Regions from separate parts of the Streptomyces sp. NPDC017991 genome, predicted to be linked through region 2. Evidence: riboswitches for the same ligand, from Rfam matches in the RefSeq annotation. Region 2 holds a riboswitch; the other holds the start of a gene.

Region 1 (7,741 bases), on a different contig from region 2:
ACAGGCGGTGCCGGTGGCCCACGTACAGCCAGGTGAGGGCCAGTACGAGGCCGAAAGCGGCCAGGACGCGTGCCGCCACGAGGTGTTGCTCCGAGGTGAGGAGCGTCGTGTACGCCACGGCGAAGAGCGACTGGCCCACCAGGAAGAGGTTGCCCCGCTGGAACAGCATCGTGTTCTCGTGCAGCGTGTGCTGCCAGAGCCGGCCGTCCTCCGCTATGCGCTGCGCCTGGGCCCGGGCCTGTGCCTGGGTGCCGGTGTCGGTGTCACTGTCGTCCCCCATGTCCACCGTTCTGCCCCGCCGTCGCGCGGAGCCACCGCTTCCGCAGGGGGCGGCAGCGGTGTCAGCCCGCCGTGAGCTTCGCCAGCGGGAGCGTGTGCTGGGTCTGGAGGACCTTCGCCCGCAGGTACAGCACGTTGTGGGCCGTCGTGAACACGCCCGTCGGGACGCGGTGCTGCACGTCGATGCCGAGCGCCCGGAGCTGTTCCGCCTTGTCCGGGTTGTTGGACAGCAGGTCCAGCTCCGCGATGCCGAGCGACGTCAGCATCTGGGCCGCCGCCGTGTAGTCGCGGGCGTCCTCGGGCAGGCCCAGGGCCGTGTTGGCGGCGTACGTGTCGAGGCCCTCGTCCTGGAGGGCGTAGGCGTCGAGCTTGTTGTACAGGCCTATGCCGCGGCCTTCCTGGCGAAGGTAGAGGAGGACACCGCCGCGCTCGGCGATCTGCTCGACGGCCTCGCGCAGCTGCGGCCCGCAGTCGCAGCGCGACGAGCCGAAGGCGTCGCCCGTCAGGCACTCGGAGTGCAGGCGGACCAGGGGCGTGGCGCCGGCGGGGTCGCCGAGGATCATCGCCACGTGTTCCTGTCCGTCGGTCAGGCCGTGGAAGGTGACCAGTTCGGTGTCGACGCTGTAGCCGTCGTGGAAGCGCAGGGGCACCCGGACGCGCGAGCGCTGGGTGGCGGCAGGGTAGTCGGGCATGCGGGTACTCCGGTCCACGTCTCTCATCTGCTTCAGATTTGAAGCAGATCCTCGAATCGAGACACTAGCCCATGCTTTAAAGTTAAAGCAATGGGCCTCTTGCGGGCTATGCGCACGGGCCCGGCGAGCGGCGGCGCCACGGGACGTCGTCCGGGGCCGCCTGGGGATCGTCGCCCTCCAGGCCCCGCGCGACACTCGCGCAGATCTCCTCCAACTGCCCCACCTGCTCCGGAGTGAGGCGGTCGAAGAGAGCCGCGCGGACCGTCGCCACATGGCCGGGAGCCGTACGCTCCAGCAACGTCGTCCCCTCGGCGGTCAGGACCGCGGTACTGCCGCGCCTGTCGCTGGGGCAGCCCTCACGGCGTACCGCCCCGTCCTTCTCCAGGCGGGTCACCGCGTACGTCAGCCGGCTGCGGGTGATCTTCGTCCGCTCGGCGAGATCGGTCATGCGCAGGCGGCGGTCCGGCGCCTCGGCGAGGTTGGCCAGGATGGAGTAGTAGACATGCGGCATGCCGGCCTCCTGCTGGAGCTGCCGGTCGATCGTGTCCTCCAGGAGGAGGGAGGCGGCGATGTATGCGCGCCAGGCGCGCTGCTCCTCGGGGGTGAGCCAGCGGGTCGTCATGCCGCCAGTGTAAGTTTGCTTCAAACTTGAACCAAGCCGAGCCGAAGGCAAGCCCCCAGGGTGAAGCCGAAGCGCGGGCTCAGGCCCCGCCCCGCGAAAGAGAGCGCGTCCATGCCCCACCCCTACGTCCTGTTGTCCGCCGCCGTCTCCCTCGACGGCCGCCTGGACGACACCGGCCCCGAACGGCTGCTGCTCTCCGGCCCCGCCGACTTCGACCGGGTCGACGAGGTGCGGGCCGACTCCGACGCCATCCTGGTCGGCGCGGGCACCCTGCGCGCCGACAACCCCCGGCTCCTCGTCAACTCCGCCGAACGGCGCGCCGCCCGTGTCGCCGCGGGCCGGCCCGCGTACCCGCTGAAGGTCACCGTCAGCGGGACCGGCGACCTGGACCCCACTGCCAACTTCTGGTCCACCGGCGGCGAGAAGGTCGTCTACACGACGGACGAGGGTGCCGTGACTGCCGAGCAGGCCCTGCGCGGCCTGGGCGTCGACGTCGTCTCCGTGGGGCCCCACCTGGACTGGCGGGCCGTGCTCACCCACCTCCACGACGTCCGCGGCGTACGCCGGCTCATGGTCGAGGGCGGCGGCCGGGTCCACACCCAGCTCCTCCAGCAGGGCCTCGCCGACGAACTGCAACTCGCCCTCGCGCCTCTCGTGGTGGGGCAGCCGCACGCACCGAAGCTGTTCGGGGACGGCGAATACCCCGGCGGACCCCGCAACCGGCTGCGGCTGGTCGAGACCAGGCCCGTCGGAGACGTGGTGCTCATGCGGTACGTGCCCACCGCGCCCGGCACCGGGCCCGTACCCTTCGCCGCCGACCACCGGTGGCTGCGGCTGGCCTGCGAACTGGCCGCCGACTGTCCGCCCTCGGAGACCGCCTTCAGTGTCGGCGCCGTTGTCGTCGCGGCCGACGGCACGGAGCTGGCCCGCGGGTACTCCCGCGAGTCCGACCCCGTCTCGCACGCCGAGGAGGCCGCGCTCGCCAAGATCGAGCCGGGCGACCCCCGCCTCCCGGCTGCCACGGTCTACAGCAGCCTGGAGCCCTGCGCCCGCCGCGCCTCGCGGCCCGCGCCCTGTGCCCGGCTGATCCTCGACGCGGGCGTGCGCCGGGTCGTCACCGCGTGGCGCGAGCCCGACACGTTCGTCGCCGCCGCGGACGGGAACGGTCTGCTCGCCGCGGCGGGCGCCGATGTCCTCGTACTCCCGGAGTACGAGAGCGCGGCGAAGGAGCCCAACCGGCACCTGAACCGAGGCTGACATCTACCCGTGTGCGTCAGGTCCCGCGAATGGCGTACAGTGGTCTCAACGACGCGGGGTGGAGCAGCTCGGTAGCTCGCTGGGCTCATAACCCAGAGGTCGCAGGTTCAAATCCTGTCCCCGCTACTGAAGGCCCGAGGCCGGAATCCAATGGATTCCGGCCTCGGGTGTTTCCGGGGCGCAACAGGTCCTCGTGAGGGCACAACAGGTCCTCGTGCTCACCCGCCCGGCCCCCGTCCGCTCGCCCCTCCCCGCCGGTCCCGGAACTCTGGACGGAGCGAGTGGTCGAGGGCAGGAGACATGTGGACGGGCGTCGAGCGGTCGAGCAGCGGGCGCCGGGCTCCCTCGGCCGGCCGCCGGACAAGCGGACCGGCCTGTACCCCCGTACCCGCGCGGTCATCCGCGTACTGCCGGCCCTGCTGATCGTCGCGGGTGTCCTGTACGACCTCCTCACCCCGCAGTACTTCACCGCCGCCCCCTTCCTCTCGGCCGCCTCGCTCGTCGCCGCGCCTCTGCTGTCGCTCGGCGCCACCGTGTGGACGGGCGTCGCGGGGACGGCGGCCATGGTCCTCGTCACCCTGCGGTTCGCCGTCGACGAGAGCGGGATCACCGAGATCGCCACCGTGGCCGTCGTGGCCTGCCTCGCCGTCGTCATCAACCGGCTCGTGAGCCTGGGCAACGCCCGCCTGGCCTCCGCCCACCAGATCGCCGAGGCCGCCCAGCGGGCCGTCCTGCCCGAACCGGCCGCGCGGACCGGGGGCCTCGACCTCGCGGTCCGGTACGTGGCGGCGCAGACCGACGCGCTCATCGGCGGCGACCTCTACGCCGTGCAGGACACCCCGTACGGCGTACGGCTCGTCGTGGGCGACGTGCGGGGAAAAGGCATGGGCGCGGTCGCCGCCGTGGCCGTCGTCATCGGTGCTTTCCGGGAGGCCGCCGAGCAGGAGAGCACCCTGGAGGCGGTCGCCCAGCGGCTGGAGCGGTCGCTGATGCGCGAGGGCGTGCGGCGCGACAGCGTCGAGGTCTTCGAGGGCTTCATCACCGCCGTGCTCGCCGAGATCCCGCACGGCGCCCAGCGCGTACGACTCGTCAACCGCGGCCATCCCGGACCGCTTCTGCTGCGCGGCGACGGAACCGTACACACGCTCGCCGCGGCGGAACCCGCGCTGCCGCTCGGCATGGGCGACCTGGGCGCCTGGCCCGACCGGGCGCAGGAGGAGGAGCTGCCGTGCGGGGCCATGCTGCTCTTCCACACGGACGGGCTGTCCGAGGCCCGGGACGAGCGGGGCGTGTTCTTCGACCCGGTGGCACGGCTGTCCGGACGGCGGTTCGCCGGGCCCGACGCGCTGCTCGCCGAGCTGGTGGACGACGTGGCCCGGTACACCGGGGGCGGCGGTACGGACGACATGGCGCTGCTCGCCGTCCGGCGGCCGTGAGGGCGGTGAGGGTTGTGCGGCTGTAGCGGTCCTGATGGCCGTGACGGCCGTGTTGACCGTGATGGCTGTGGGGGTGTCCGGGCGCCTCTCCGGACCTATATCACCTGCAGTAGTCGAACGACGCCCCTGCGCATAACAACTGACGCACCATCAACAAAAGCGGTACCTGTGAATGACGATCAACTCGCCCGATTTACCCCGCTCGCAGTGTTTAAGTCCAGGCCGGGAGCCGTAACGATCATCAGGAACAGCTTGGAATCCGGTGCCTGCGTCTATTAACGTTCGATAACGCAGCGCGGTGTCCCAGCCGTCACAAGAGACGGCTCCGTGCGCACGCGCCGAATCCCGCAAGGGAACCGGGGAACCACCTACATGGGGTGAATCGCGTGTCTTTCGTGGTGGTGAACACCGCGGTTGACGCGCGTAGGAGACCTTCCTGCTCCGAACCCGTCAGCTAACCCGGTAGGCGAGAAGGAAGGAAAGGAGCGCGCCCACGTGGCGTTCAACAGGCCTGCCCCCACACCGTCGTTCATGCCGGACGAGGTGACGGGAGAGACCTCGGGCGAGAAGAAGCCCGACACCTTCGCCTTCGGCGCCCGCAAGGACGACGAGACCTGGGAGCCCTGGAATCCCAGCGCGGACACCGTCGTTCCCGTCCGTGGCAAGCACCGCGTCTCCAAGCAGCGTGGCGGGGGACTCGCCCGCAGCTCCACCGTTCTGGGCGTCGGTGTCATAGCCGCCGTCGGCGCGGGCGGCATGGCCTCCGCGCAGACCGGCAAGCCGCCGGTGTCGATCTCGATCCCCGACCTGCCGAACGTCGGCTCGCTGATCTCCGACGACGAAGAGGCCCCCGAGGGTTCCAGCACGGCGCTCACCGCCGCAGGACTCACCGAGGCCGACGCCGAGGAGGGCAACGCCGACGCCGGTGAGGCCCTGCGCTCGCGCATCATGCTCCAGGCCGAGCTCCAGCAGGACCAGGTCGACCGCGAGGCCCAGGCGGCCGCCGAGGCCGCCGCCGCGAAGAAGGCCGCCACGCTCGCGGCCAAGGAGCAGGACGCGGCGAAGGCCAAGGCCGCCGCCGCGAAGGAGAAGAAGGAGGAGGAGGCCAAGGCGAAGGTCGAGGCCGCGCGCCTCGTCGCGCTCGCCAAGCAGTTCACACTGCCCACCTCCTCGTACACGATCACCTCCACCTTCGGGCAGTCCGGCTCGCTGTGGTCCTCCGGTCAGCACACGGGTCTGGACTTCGCCGCTCCCACGGGTACCCCGATCAAGGCCATTCACAGCGGCACGATCACGGAGGCGGGCTGGAGCGGCTCGTACGGCTACCGCACGGTCCTCACGCTCGACGACGGTACGGAGCTGTGGTTCGCCCACCAGTCGTCGATCGGCGTCAGTGTCGGGCAGAAGGTCAGTACCGGCGACGTCATCGGCCGCGTCGGTGCCACCGGCAACGTGACCGGCGCGCACCTCCACCTGGAGGTCCACACCGCCGGCGGCACGGGCATCGACCCGATGGCCTGGCTGCGCGGCAAGGGCCTCAACCCGTAAGCCGGTCCCCGCGGTCCTGCGACGCAAGGAATACGGCCGTCCGGTCCGGCCGTTGTTTTCGGCATGACTTCTCTTCGCAAGCTGGGTTCGTCCGACCTTGAGGTGTTTCCGCTCGCCCTGGGCGGCAACGTCTTCGGCTGGACCGCCGACCGGGACGACTCCTTCGCCGTGCTCGACGCGTACACGGCCGCCGGCGGGAACTTCGTGGACACCGCCGACGCGTACTCGGCCTGGGCGCCGGGCAACGGGGGCGGTGAGTCCGAGACCGTCATCGGCGAGTGGCTGACCGCGCGCGGCAACCGCGCCGACGTGCTCATCGCTACGAAGGTCGGCGCGCATCCCTCGTACAAGGGCCTGTCCCCGGCGAACGTGCGGGCCGCGGCCGAGGCGTCGCTGCGCCGTCTGAAGACGGACCACATCGACCTGTACTACACCCACTACGACGACCCCTCCGTGCCGGTCGAGGAGTTCCTCGGGGTCCTGGACGAGCTCGTACGCTCCGGCAAGGTGCGGGCGATCGCCGCGTCCAACATCTCTCCCGAGCGGCTCCAGGAGTCCCTGGACGCCTCCGACCGCGAGGGGCTCGTGCGGTACGTGGCGCTGCAGGCCCAGTACAGCCTCGTCTCCCGCGACACGTACGAGGGCCCGCTGCGGGATGTCGCCTCGCGGGGCGGACTGGCCGCCGTCCCCTATTACGGGCTCGCCTCGGGCTTCCTCACCGGCAAGTACCGGGCGGGCGCGGAGGTCGACAGCCCGCGTGCCGGCGCGGCGGGCAAGCACCTCGCGTCGGAGCGGGGGCAGCGAGTACTGACCGCGCTCGACGAGGTCGCCCAGGAACGGGGCGCCGAGATCGCGACCGTGGCCCTGGCCTGGCTGGCCTCCCGCCCCACGGTCGCCGTCCCCCTGGCCAGCGCCCGCACACTGTCCCAGCTCCCGGCGCTCCTGTCGGTAGCGGACCTCACCCTCACGGACCAGGACCTCACCAAACTGACGCACGCGTCCGAATAAGACGCACGTCATCCGCCCGTTTTCAGGGGCGCGGGGAACTGCGCGGCCGACCACGGACGGCCGACGCTGAGGTCTCGGCGTCAGGGGTCACGGCGGGTGTCTTGTGTCTTTAGGGGCGCGGGGAACTGCGCGCTCAGCCACGGACGGCCGGTCGTGAAATGTCGGCATCACGCGTGACGGCGGGTGGCTTGTCCTCGGGGGCGCGGGGAACTGCGCACTACGGCGTCAGGACCGGTACGGGTTGTACGCGGGGTACGGAGGCGGATACCCGTACCCCGGCACAGGCCCGGGCACAGGCCACGGCGCGGGCGCCGAAGCCGGCGCCGTCTCCCGCGCCGCGTACGCCAGCGCCGGCCGAGCCGGCTCCCGCCGCACCCACAGCTCGTGCAGCAACTCCCGCTCACGCACGGCGAAGTCCGCCCCCGCCCGCCCCCGCCGCCCCCGATGGCGCAGAAACGCCAGCGACGTCGCGTACGCCTCGTACTCCGCCACCGCCCGCCCCGCGTCCCGCCCGCCATGATGCGTGGCGTACTCCCGGGCCAGCCGCCGCGCCTTCATCGAGCCGAGGACGAACGGCTCGGGCGCGGCCAGCCACCCGGCCACGGCGTACGAGGGCAGTTCCGTGCGGACCGTGCCCAGTTCGCGCTGGCGGGTCCAGACGGCGAGCCAGGTGAGCAGCCCGAAGGACGGGACCATGAAGGCCGCGTAGACCGCGAAGAAGCCGTACTCGCCGAAGGCCGACGAGCCGTTCCACATCGCGTGCATGCCCATCGCGAGCAGCAGCCCGGTGAGGGGCAGGAGCACGCGCCGCAGCCGGTGGCGGTCCGCCGAGAGCGCCGCGATGCCGAAGCCGATGCCCGTCAGCACGGTGAACAGCGGATGCGCGAAGGGCGACATGA
Region 2 (7,741 bases):
CGTGCCGGGTGGAGACCAGCACGGGGAAGAAGGCGGCAGTGCAGGTGATGAAGACGATGCCCTGTTCGTTGCTGGGGAACAGCAGGATCGCCACGGGGACGAGGGCGATCGCGGGGATCGGCCTGACCACTTCGAGGATCGGGCCGAGCAGGTCCTCGGCGAGGCGGGAGCGGGCCACGGCCACGCCGGTGGCGATGCCCAGGACGGCCGCCAGGAGGAAGCCGGTGAGGATCCGGGTGAGGCTGTCGGTGAGGTCCGTCCAGTAGTCGTCCCCGCCGAGCCGTTCACCGAAGGCGCGCGCCACGTCGGCGACGGTCGGGAACTGCGAGAAGCGCAGCCAGAGGTCCACGTCGAGGCTGGTCAACAGCTGCCAGGCGACCAGGGCGGTGGTGAGGGAGGCGGCGCGCAGCGCGTAACGGGCCGCTCCGGCGCGCCCGCTCACGACGACTCCGGAGCGGCTGCGGCGCGCGCCAGCGCTTCGGCGTACGGGAGAGTGCGCGCGCCTTCGTGCTCGGCGGCGTACGCCCGCGCGCCGGAGGCCGTGACGAACGGCCGCAGCGCGTCGCCGTCGGTCACCCACACGGCTCTGTCCGCGAACCAGGGGGTCCCGGTGGTGGTGTCGGGGACGTACGCGGCACGGACGGAGCCCTTGTGTCCGGACACGTAACGCAGGAGGGAGGAGGGCGACTTGAAGGTACGGGTCTCGGTGGCGCCCTCGGTCCACACCTCGCTCGCGGCGGCGGGGGGAGCCGCGGTGAGCTGTTCGGTGTACGCGCTCGTGCCCAGGGCGCGCTTGACGTACCGGTCGTCCACGAAGGCGTCCACGTCGATGTCTCCGACGAGCTTCGCGGACTTCAGGACGGCGACGTCCTTCTTCAGGGCGGAGATCAGCCGGGGTTGCAGTGCCAGGCCGAAGGTGGCGATGCCGTGCCCGCCGTTGTAGAGGTGGACGACCTCGGCGGGCAGCCCGGTCGCCTTCGCGACCTTCTCCGACGCGGTCACCGGGTGGTCGTGGAGGTAGTCCGTCGCCTGCGCCTGCGCCTTGAGGAAGGCTTCGAGGACGGCGGGGCGCTTCTTCGCGAAGTCCTGGCGGGCGGTGACTCCGTGGAAGGTCGGCAGGTTCAGTTCGGCGCCGTCGTAGAGGGCTTTCGCCTTGCCCTGGAAGGCGAGCAGGCCGGGCCAGGCGACGAACTGCGAGAGCGCGTCGGCGCTGCCCGCCGAGAGCGCCGAAGCACCCACCGCGGGCTGCTGGTTGAGCTTCTCGATGTCGTCTTGCGGGTCGATCCCGGCCCGCTGCAGGGCCCGTACGAGGGTGCCGTCGGCCGCCGAGCCGATGCTCGTCGACACCTTCCTGCCGCGCAGGTCCTTCAGCGCGGTGAGCTTCGAGTCCGGTGCGGTGACGATGGTGTTGAGCCCGCCGCGCAGGTTGTAGCCGGTGACGGAGACGAGGCGGGTGGGGCGGCCGAGCTGGGCGCCGCGGGCCGCGTTGATCAGCAGGGGGAAGTCGCCCATCGAACCGATGTCGATCTTCCCGGCGGTCATCTGCGCGGTGATCGGGGCGCCGGTCGCGTAGTCCTGCCAGTTCACCTTGTAGGTCCTGCCGTCGCCCAGTGCGTTCAGCTGCTTCTCGAAGTAGCCGAGGGAACGCAGGAGCGTGCCCGCCGTGACCGTGTTGATGGTCTTGGACTGGTAGCCGACGGTGACGGTGACCGTGGAGCCGTCACCGGCCTCGGCGTCCCCGCCGCAACCGGCCAGCGGGAGCAGCAGGGCGACGGCGGCGACCGCGACCGCCGGACGGCCCGGGGCCATGCGTTTCTTGGAGGTCATGGGGGTTCGGGCCTCTCACCGGAGCAGATAGGGCATGTTGACCGTGACGGCTCCGGTGGGACAGCGGGCCGCGCACGGGCCGCAGTACCAGCACTCGTCGACGTGCATGTAGGCCTTGCCGTTGCTCTCGTCGATGGCGAGGGAGTCCAGGGGGCACATGTCCACACAGAGCGTGCAGCCGTCGATGCACTTCGACTCGTCGATGGTCACGGGCACGTCGGCCCGCTGGGGCGCCAAGGGCATGGCTGTCTCCAGGGAAGTCCCGCCGAAGCGGGCAAGGGGGCGAAGGAGTCAGAGCGAGCGGCGCAGCAGCCCGCTCATCGTGATGCGGTCGCCGCGGAACCGGATGAACTCCAGATCGACGGGGCGGCCGTCGGCGAGGTGCGTGAGACGTTCCAGCATCAGGACGGCCGAGCCGCGCGGAGCCTGCAGCACGGTCGCGGAGTGCGCGTCGGCGTTGACGGCCTCCAGGGTGATCTCGGCGTGTCCGAGCGGCTGTCCGGTGATGGCTTCCAGGAGGCGGAAGACGTCAGTGTTCTCCAGGTCGGCGCCGAGCAGGGCGGTGCCGAGGTCGAGAGGGATGTAGGTGAGGTCGAGGGAGAGCGGCAGCCCGTTCAGCCGCCGGAGCCGTTCGATGTAGAGGACGTCGGCGCCGACGGGCACACGGAGCCGTTCGGCGACCGGGGCCGGCGCGGCGACGGGGCCCGCCGAGCGGACCTCGTTGCTGACCCGGCCGTGTTCGCGCAGGGTCTCCGCGAGTCCCATCAGCCGGTCGAGCCCGTGCGGGTACTTCTCGGCGACGACGACCGTGCCGACGCCGGGCAGCCGTTCCACCAGGCCCTCGGCCCGCAGCAGGTCGAGAGCCTGGCGCACGGTGTTGCGCGAGGTGCGGTAGTCGGCGCCGATGGCGGTCTCGTGCGGCAGCGTGCCGCCCGGGAAGCCGCCTGTCAGCACCTGCCGGCGCAGCAGATCGGCGAGCTGCCTGGCCTGGTCCGCACGCAGCCTGCGCCGGCGGGCGGCGACGGTGGTCGCGCCCTGGCCGGCGTGCTCTCGGATGCGTTCGGTGGGCATGCGACGGACCATACCCAGGGGGTACGGGACTTGGTGTTGCCGGAGTGTTGCGCCACCGAGGGCTCCGCCGAGCGGGCGGTTGAGCTGGGGTTTTGCCGGGGGCGCGGCAAGATCTGCCACTCGGGCGGCCACTGCGGTGCGCCGGATCCCGCCGATGCGGGGGTGTTCGTCGGGTGCGGGCCGGTGGGAGCTTGTCGCGCAGTCCCCCGCGCCCCTTCGGGGCGCTCCGCTATGCGGCCGGTGCCACCCGGCCGGTCACCTCGCCGAGGCCCACCCGTGTGCCGTGCGGACCCGGCGCCCACGCCGTCAGCGTCACGACATCGCCGTCCTCCAGGAACGTCCGCTTGCCGGAGGGAAGTTCGAGGGCGTCCCGGCCGTTCCAGGTCAGCTCCAGGAGCGAGCCCAGCTCCCCGCCGGAGGCCCCGCTCACGGTCCCCGACCCGTACAGATCACCCGTACGCAGCGAGGCCCCGTTCACGGTCATGTGGGCCAGCTGCTGAGCGGCCGTCCAGTACATCGTGGAGAACGGCGGCTCGGACACCACATGCCCGTTGACGGCGACGGAGATGCGCAGGTCGTAGCCGCCCGGGTCCTCCGAGGCGTCCTCGGAGGTGTCGTCCAGGTAGGGGAGGAGAGGGTGCGTACGCGCAGGGGGCGCGACCCGGGCGTCCTCCAGTGCGTCGAGCGGTGTGATCCAGGCCGACACCGATGTGGCGAAGGACTTGCCGAGGAAGGGGCCGAGAGGGACGTACTCCCAGGCCTGGAGGTCGCGCGCGGACCAGTCGTTGAGGAGGCAGAGCCCGAAGACGTGGTCGCGGAAGTCGCCCAGCGGCACCGGCGTGCCCATCGGGGAGGGCGTGCCGACGACGAAGCCGACCTCCGCCTCGATGTCCAGCCGCACGGACGGGCCGAAGACCGGCGCCGGGTCCGCCGGAGCCTTGCGCTGGCCCGCGGGGCGTACGACGTCGGTCCCGGAGACCACCACCGTGCCCGACCGGCCGTGGTAACCGATGGGCAGGTGCTTCCAGTTGGGGGTGAGGGAGTCCTCGGCGTCGGGCCGGAAGATCTGGCCGACGTTACGGGCGTGGTTCTCGGAGGCGTAGAAGTCGACGTAGTCGGCCACCTCGAAGGGGAGATGGAGGGTCACCTCGGAGAGCGGGTGGATCAGGGGCGCGACGGTCTCGCGGTGGGCGGGGACCGTCACCCAGGCGGTCAGCGCCCGCCGGACGTCCGACCACGCGGTGCGGCCGGCCGCGAGCAGCGGGTTGAGCGTGGGGCGGGCGAGCAGGGCGGCGTACGGCGAGCCCAGTTCCACCGCTGCGGCCCCCGCGTCCAGGACATGGTCGCCCAGCCGGACGCCCACACTCCGGTGACCGGGGCCGCCCGAAGAGCTGCCCGAAGAGCCGTCCGGAGAGTTGTTCAGGGAGAAGACGCCGTACGGAAGATTGTGCGGGCCGAAGGGATCGCCCTCGGGGACATCGAAGGGGGGCATGGGGTGCTGCCTCGCTTTCCGTGTGGGTGGAGCACACGTTACGGGCAGGCGCCGCCCGTGGGCAGTGTCTGAAGAGTTCGCAATGTCCGATTGGGGGTGAGGTCGGAGGGTTTCCCTCCGGCTTGGCTTCCTTCAGGGGGCACGGACGGGAACGGCCGGCTGGGCGGCACGGCGGCGCTGGACTCGGGGCGCGAGCGCACACGGTGGGAGCGCGCGGGCGCACGCGGGCGGTCGGCGAAGGGGCGTGCATCGGGTCGGCGGAGTGGCCGATATGTCATGGGATCGGCCTGAACTCCAGGGGTCTGCTGGGGCCTGCGACGACGCGCGGGGTGGTCGAGGTGCCGGACGACGTCCGGTTCCCGTCGAGTCGGTGGGGGATTCGATCCGTATTCTCTGATCATGGCCCCACCGATTGCATATTCACTCATCGCCACTGACCTGGACGGGACGCTGCTGCGCGGCGACGACACCTTCTCGGACCGGTCGCGCGCGGCGCTGGCGATGGCGGTCGGGGCAGGCGCCCGGCACCTCGTGGTGACGGGCCGCCCCGCCCCGCGCGTACGGCCGCTGCTGGACGAACTCGGCAGCCGGGGGCTCGCGGTGTGCGGACAGGGCGCGCAGTTGTACGACTCCGGCGCGGACCGCATGGTGTGGTCCGTCACGCTCGAACGTGAGCTGGCCGAAGTGGCTCTCGGCAAGATCGAGGCGGAGGTCGGCGAGGTGTACGCGGCCGTCGACCAGGACGGGGTCGACGGACTCACGCTCATCGAGCCGGGTTACGAGATGCCCCACCCGACGCTGCCGGCGGTACGGGTGCTGCGGCGCGACGACCTCTGGACCCAGCCCATCAGCAAGGTGCTGCTGCGGCATCCGCTGCTCTCCGACGACGAGTTGGCGTCCGCCGCGCGGGGAGCGGTCGGTTCTCTGGCCACCGTCACGATGTCAGGGCCCGGTACCGTCGAACTCCAGCCATGCGGCATCACGAAGGCCACCGGCCTCGCGCTCGCCGCCGACCGGCTGGGCCTGACGTCGGCGCAGACCGTCGCCTTCGGGGACATGCCGAACGACATCCCGATGTTCGACTGGGCCGGGCGCGGGGTCGCGATGGCCAACGCGCATCCCGAACTCAAGTCCGTCGCCGACGAGATCACCCTCTCGAACGAGGACGACGGCATCGCGGTGGTCCTGGAGCGCATGTTCTCCACCCGCCGGACCGACCGCGCGGACCGGACCGACCGGACCGACCGGACCGACCGGACCGACCCGGGGACGGGTCCCCGGGTCGGCCGACGGGTCGGTCAGTAGGCGCCGAAGACGTTGTCGATCGAGCCGTAGCGCGCGGCGGCGTAGTTGCACGCCGCCGTGATGTTGGCGACCGGGTCGAACGGGTCCAGCGAGGTACCGGTCACGTGGTACGCCGAGAAGGTCGGGTCGATGACCTGCAGAAGCCCCTTCGACGGCGTACCGGCGACCGCGTTGGAGTCCCAGTTGTTCATGGCCTGCGGGTTGCCCGACGACTCGCGGATGATGTTGCGGTAGATGCCGTCGTAGGTGCCCGGGATGCCCTGCTGGGCCATGACGTCCAGCGACTGCCTGATCCAGCCGTCGAGGTCGTCCGTGTAGGTCTTCGCCGAGGCCGGGGTGACGGCGGACGCCGTGGACGCCTTGGACGCCGTGGCCGTCGTGGCGGTCTTCGCCGAGGTCCGGCCGTTCTTCGTGCCCACGGTGAGCTGGAGGCCCGGCCGGATGATCGCCGGGTCGTCGCCGATGACCGCGCGGTTGGCCTTGTACAGCTTCTTCCAGTCGCCCGTGGTGTGCGCTTTGGCGATCTTGGACAGGGTGTCGCCCTCGGCCACCTTGTAGGTGACCAGCGAGACCTGCGGGACCGCGTTCGGGGCGGCCTGGGCGCCGGTGGCCCCCACGAGGGGGAGCGCGAGTGCGGCTCCGCCCGTCCCGGCGGCGACGATGCCACGGGTGAGGGTGCTGTTTCTGGGGCGGCGGTGCTTGCCTCGTGCGGGCATGGCGAATTTCCTCTCCGGCGCCTGCGAGGTGAGCTGTCGGGTTCGGGCGGGAGATGCCCGGCCGCGTGGTGTGCGCGACTTGACCCCTAGCCGTTCCGATATACGGACCGGCGGCTTACCTGGGTCCCCCGCTCCTGCCGTACGCGAGTGAATGGGTGACTGGGTTTTCCGGGCGGCGGCAGGATTAGGCGATCCGTCCGGAGTGACGTGAACGTATGCGAGAGCACATGCCGCGAACAAGCCCCGAATTCGCACAGCGACGGCTATGAACTGCCTTGTCGGGCGAATATCTCTTGATCGAAACGGAAGGTGAAGTTCAACTTGCTTTACGCAAAGGGAAATCGACGGAGCCGGCGAAACGATCACTTCACGCGGGCGTGACCCAATTCACTGCCGCCGATGAGCAATGTCCATAAAAAAGGTGATACGCAATGTTCTGCGGTCGCCGGAAGTGCCGGACACCGTGGGTGGTTCCAGGGGCATGTGAACTCGTCCCGGCTCATCCCGCCGTGCGCGGAATCCGTTTCTCCCAGGTGCGGTGGAACACCACTTCGTCGCCGTCCTTGCAGATCACTTCGTTCGAGGTGATGAAGTCCGCCTCGTCGCAGGTGATTTCGGAGTGCGTCTCGACGCTCGCGTCCCACGGCATTTCCGGCCGGTGCAGCCGGACGGACCAGTCGGACCGGGTACGCGCGGACAACGGGTCGGACTCATTGATGGTGTACGTCTCCAGCGCGTCCTCGGTGAATTCGAGACCGTCCGGGTAGACGCGGGTGCCGCCGTACCGCGGATCCACTTCCAGGCGCCATTCGCCCTTGGCGACATCGCGGACCACGAGGCGTTCGGGACGCGGTTCGTCCAGTGTGGCGGGGGAGTTCACGCCCAGCGGAGCCGACTGCTCCGGTTCCTCGAAGACGACGGAGGGGTCCGACTCCTGGGCGCGGACCGGGAGTTCCAGCGCGCTCCCGGACGGAGTGAGGGTGAAGCCCGCCTCCGAGCCCGGCTGGGGCCAGATCCACGGCCAGTACGCGGAGGACACGGCGAGCCGGATGCGATGGCCCGGAGGGAAGGCGTGGCCGATGCCGTTCAGCTCGAAAAGCACATCCTCCGTAGAGCCCGGTTCCCAGGGAACCACCTGGTCACGGCCATGACGGGCTGTCAGGTTCAGGACGCCTCGGGTGACCAGGGTCGAGGAGCCGTCGGGGGCCACGTCGCACAGACGGGCCACTACTTGTCCACGCGTCACCGCCGAGGTGAGCCTCAGACGCACGCGCGGACGGCCCAGTACCCAGGTCTCCTCCGGAACCTCGAACTCGAAGCACACCGACCG

Evidence for each region. A riboswitch is a leader RNA that binds a small molecule or an ion and turns the genes downstream of it on or off. The one in region 2 is predicted to bind cyclic di-AMP.
Region 1: another riboswitch for cyclic di-AMP. It lies ahead of ACH4DZ_RS12740 (M23 family metallopeptidase); the one in region 2 lies ahead of ACH4DZ_RS33005 (transglycosylase SLT domain-containing protein).

Annotation. Positions count from the first base shown of each region.
Region 1 covers NZ_JBIRGP010000004.1:20,251-27,991, reverse strand. Annotated here, with positions in the region: gene ACH4DZ_RS12770 (hypothetical protein) at 1-280, opposite strand, end outside; gene ribA (GTP cyclohydrolase II) at 342-971, opposite strand; gene ACH4DZ_RS12760 (MarR family winged helix-turn-helix transcriptional regulator) at 1,078-1,593, opposite strand; gene ACH4DZ_RS12755 (dihydrofolate reductase family protein) at 1,705-2,850, shown strand; tRNA gene ACH4DZ_RS12750 (tRNA-Met) at 2,903-2,976, shown strand; gene ACH4DZ_RS12745 (PP2C family protein-serine/threonine phosphatase) at 3,153-4,286, shown strand; cyclic di-AMP (ydaO/yuaA leader) riboswitch at 4,613-4,770, shown strand; gene ACH4DZ_RS12740 (M23 family metallopeptidase) at 4,782-5,834, shown strand; gene ACH4DZ_RS12735 (aldo/keto reductase) at 5,898-6,842, shown strand; gene ACH4DZ_RS12730 (PrsW family intramembrane metalloprotease) at 7,068-7,741, opposite strand, start outside.
Region 2 covers NZ_JBIRGP010000013.1:162,603-170,343, forward strand. Annotated here, with positions in the region: gene ACH4DZ_RS32975 (ABC transporter permease) at 1-442, opposite strand, end outside; gene ACH4DZ_RS32980 (ABC transporter substrate-binding protein) at 439-1,827, opposite strand; gene ACH4DZ_RS32985 (ferredoxin family protein) at 1,843-2,070, opposite strand; gene ACH4DZ_RS32990 (GntR family transcriptional regulator) at 2,119-2,898, opposite strand; gene fahA (fumarylacetoacetase) at 3,128-4,390, opposite strand; gene ACH4DZ_RS33000 (HAD family hydrolase) at 4,790-5,695, shown strand; gene ACH4DZ_RS33005 (transglycosylase SLT domain-containing protein) at 5,689-6,411, opposite strand; cyclic di-AMP (ydaO/yuaA leader) riboswitch at 6,415-6,579, opposite strand; gene ACH4DZ_RS33010 (CocE/NonD family hydrolase) at 6,911-7,741, opposite strand, start outside.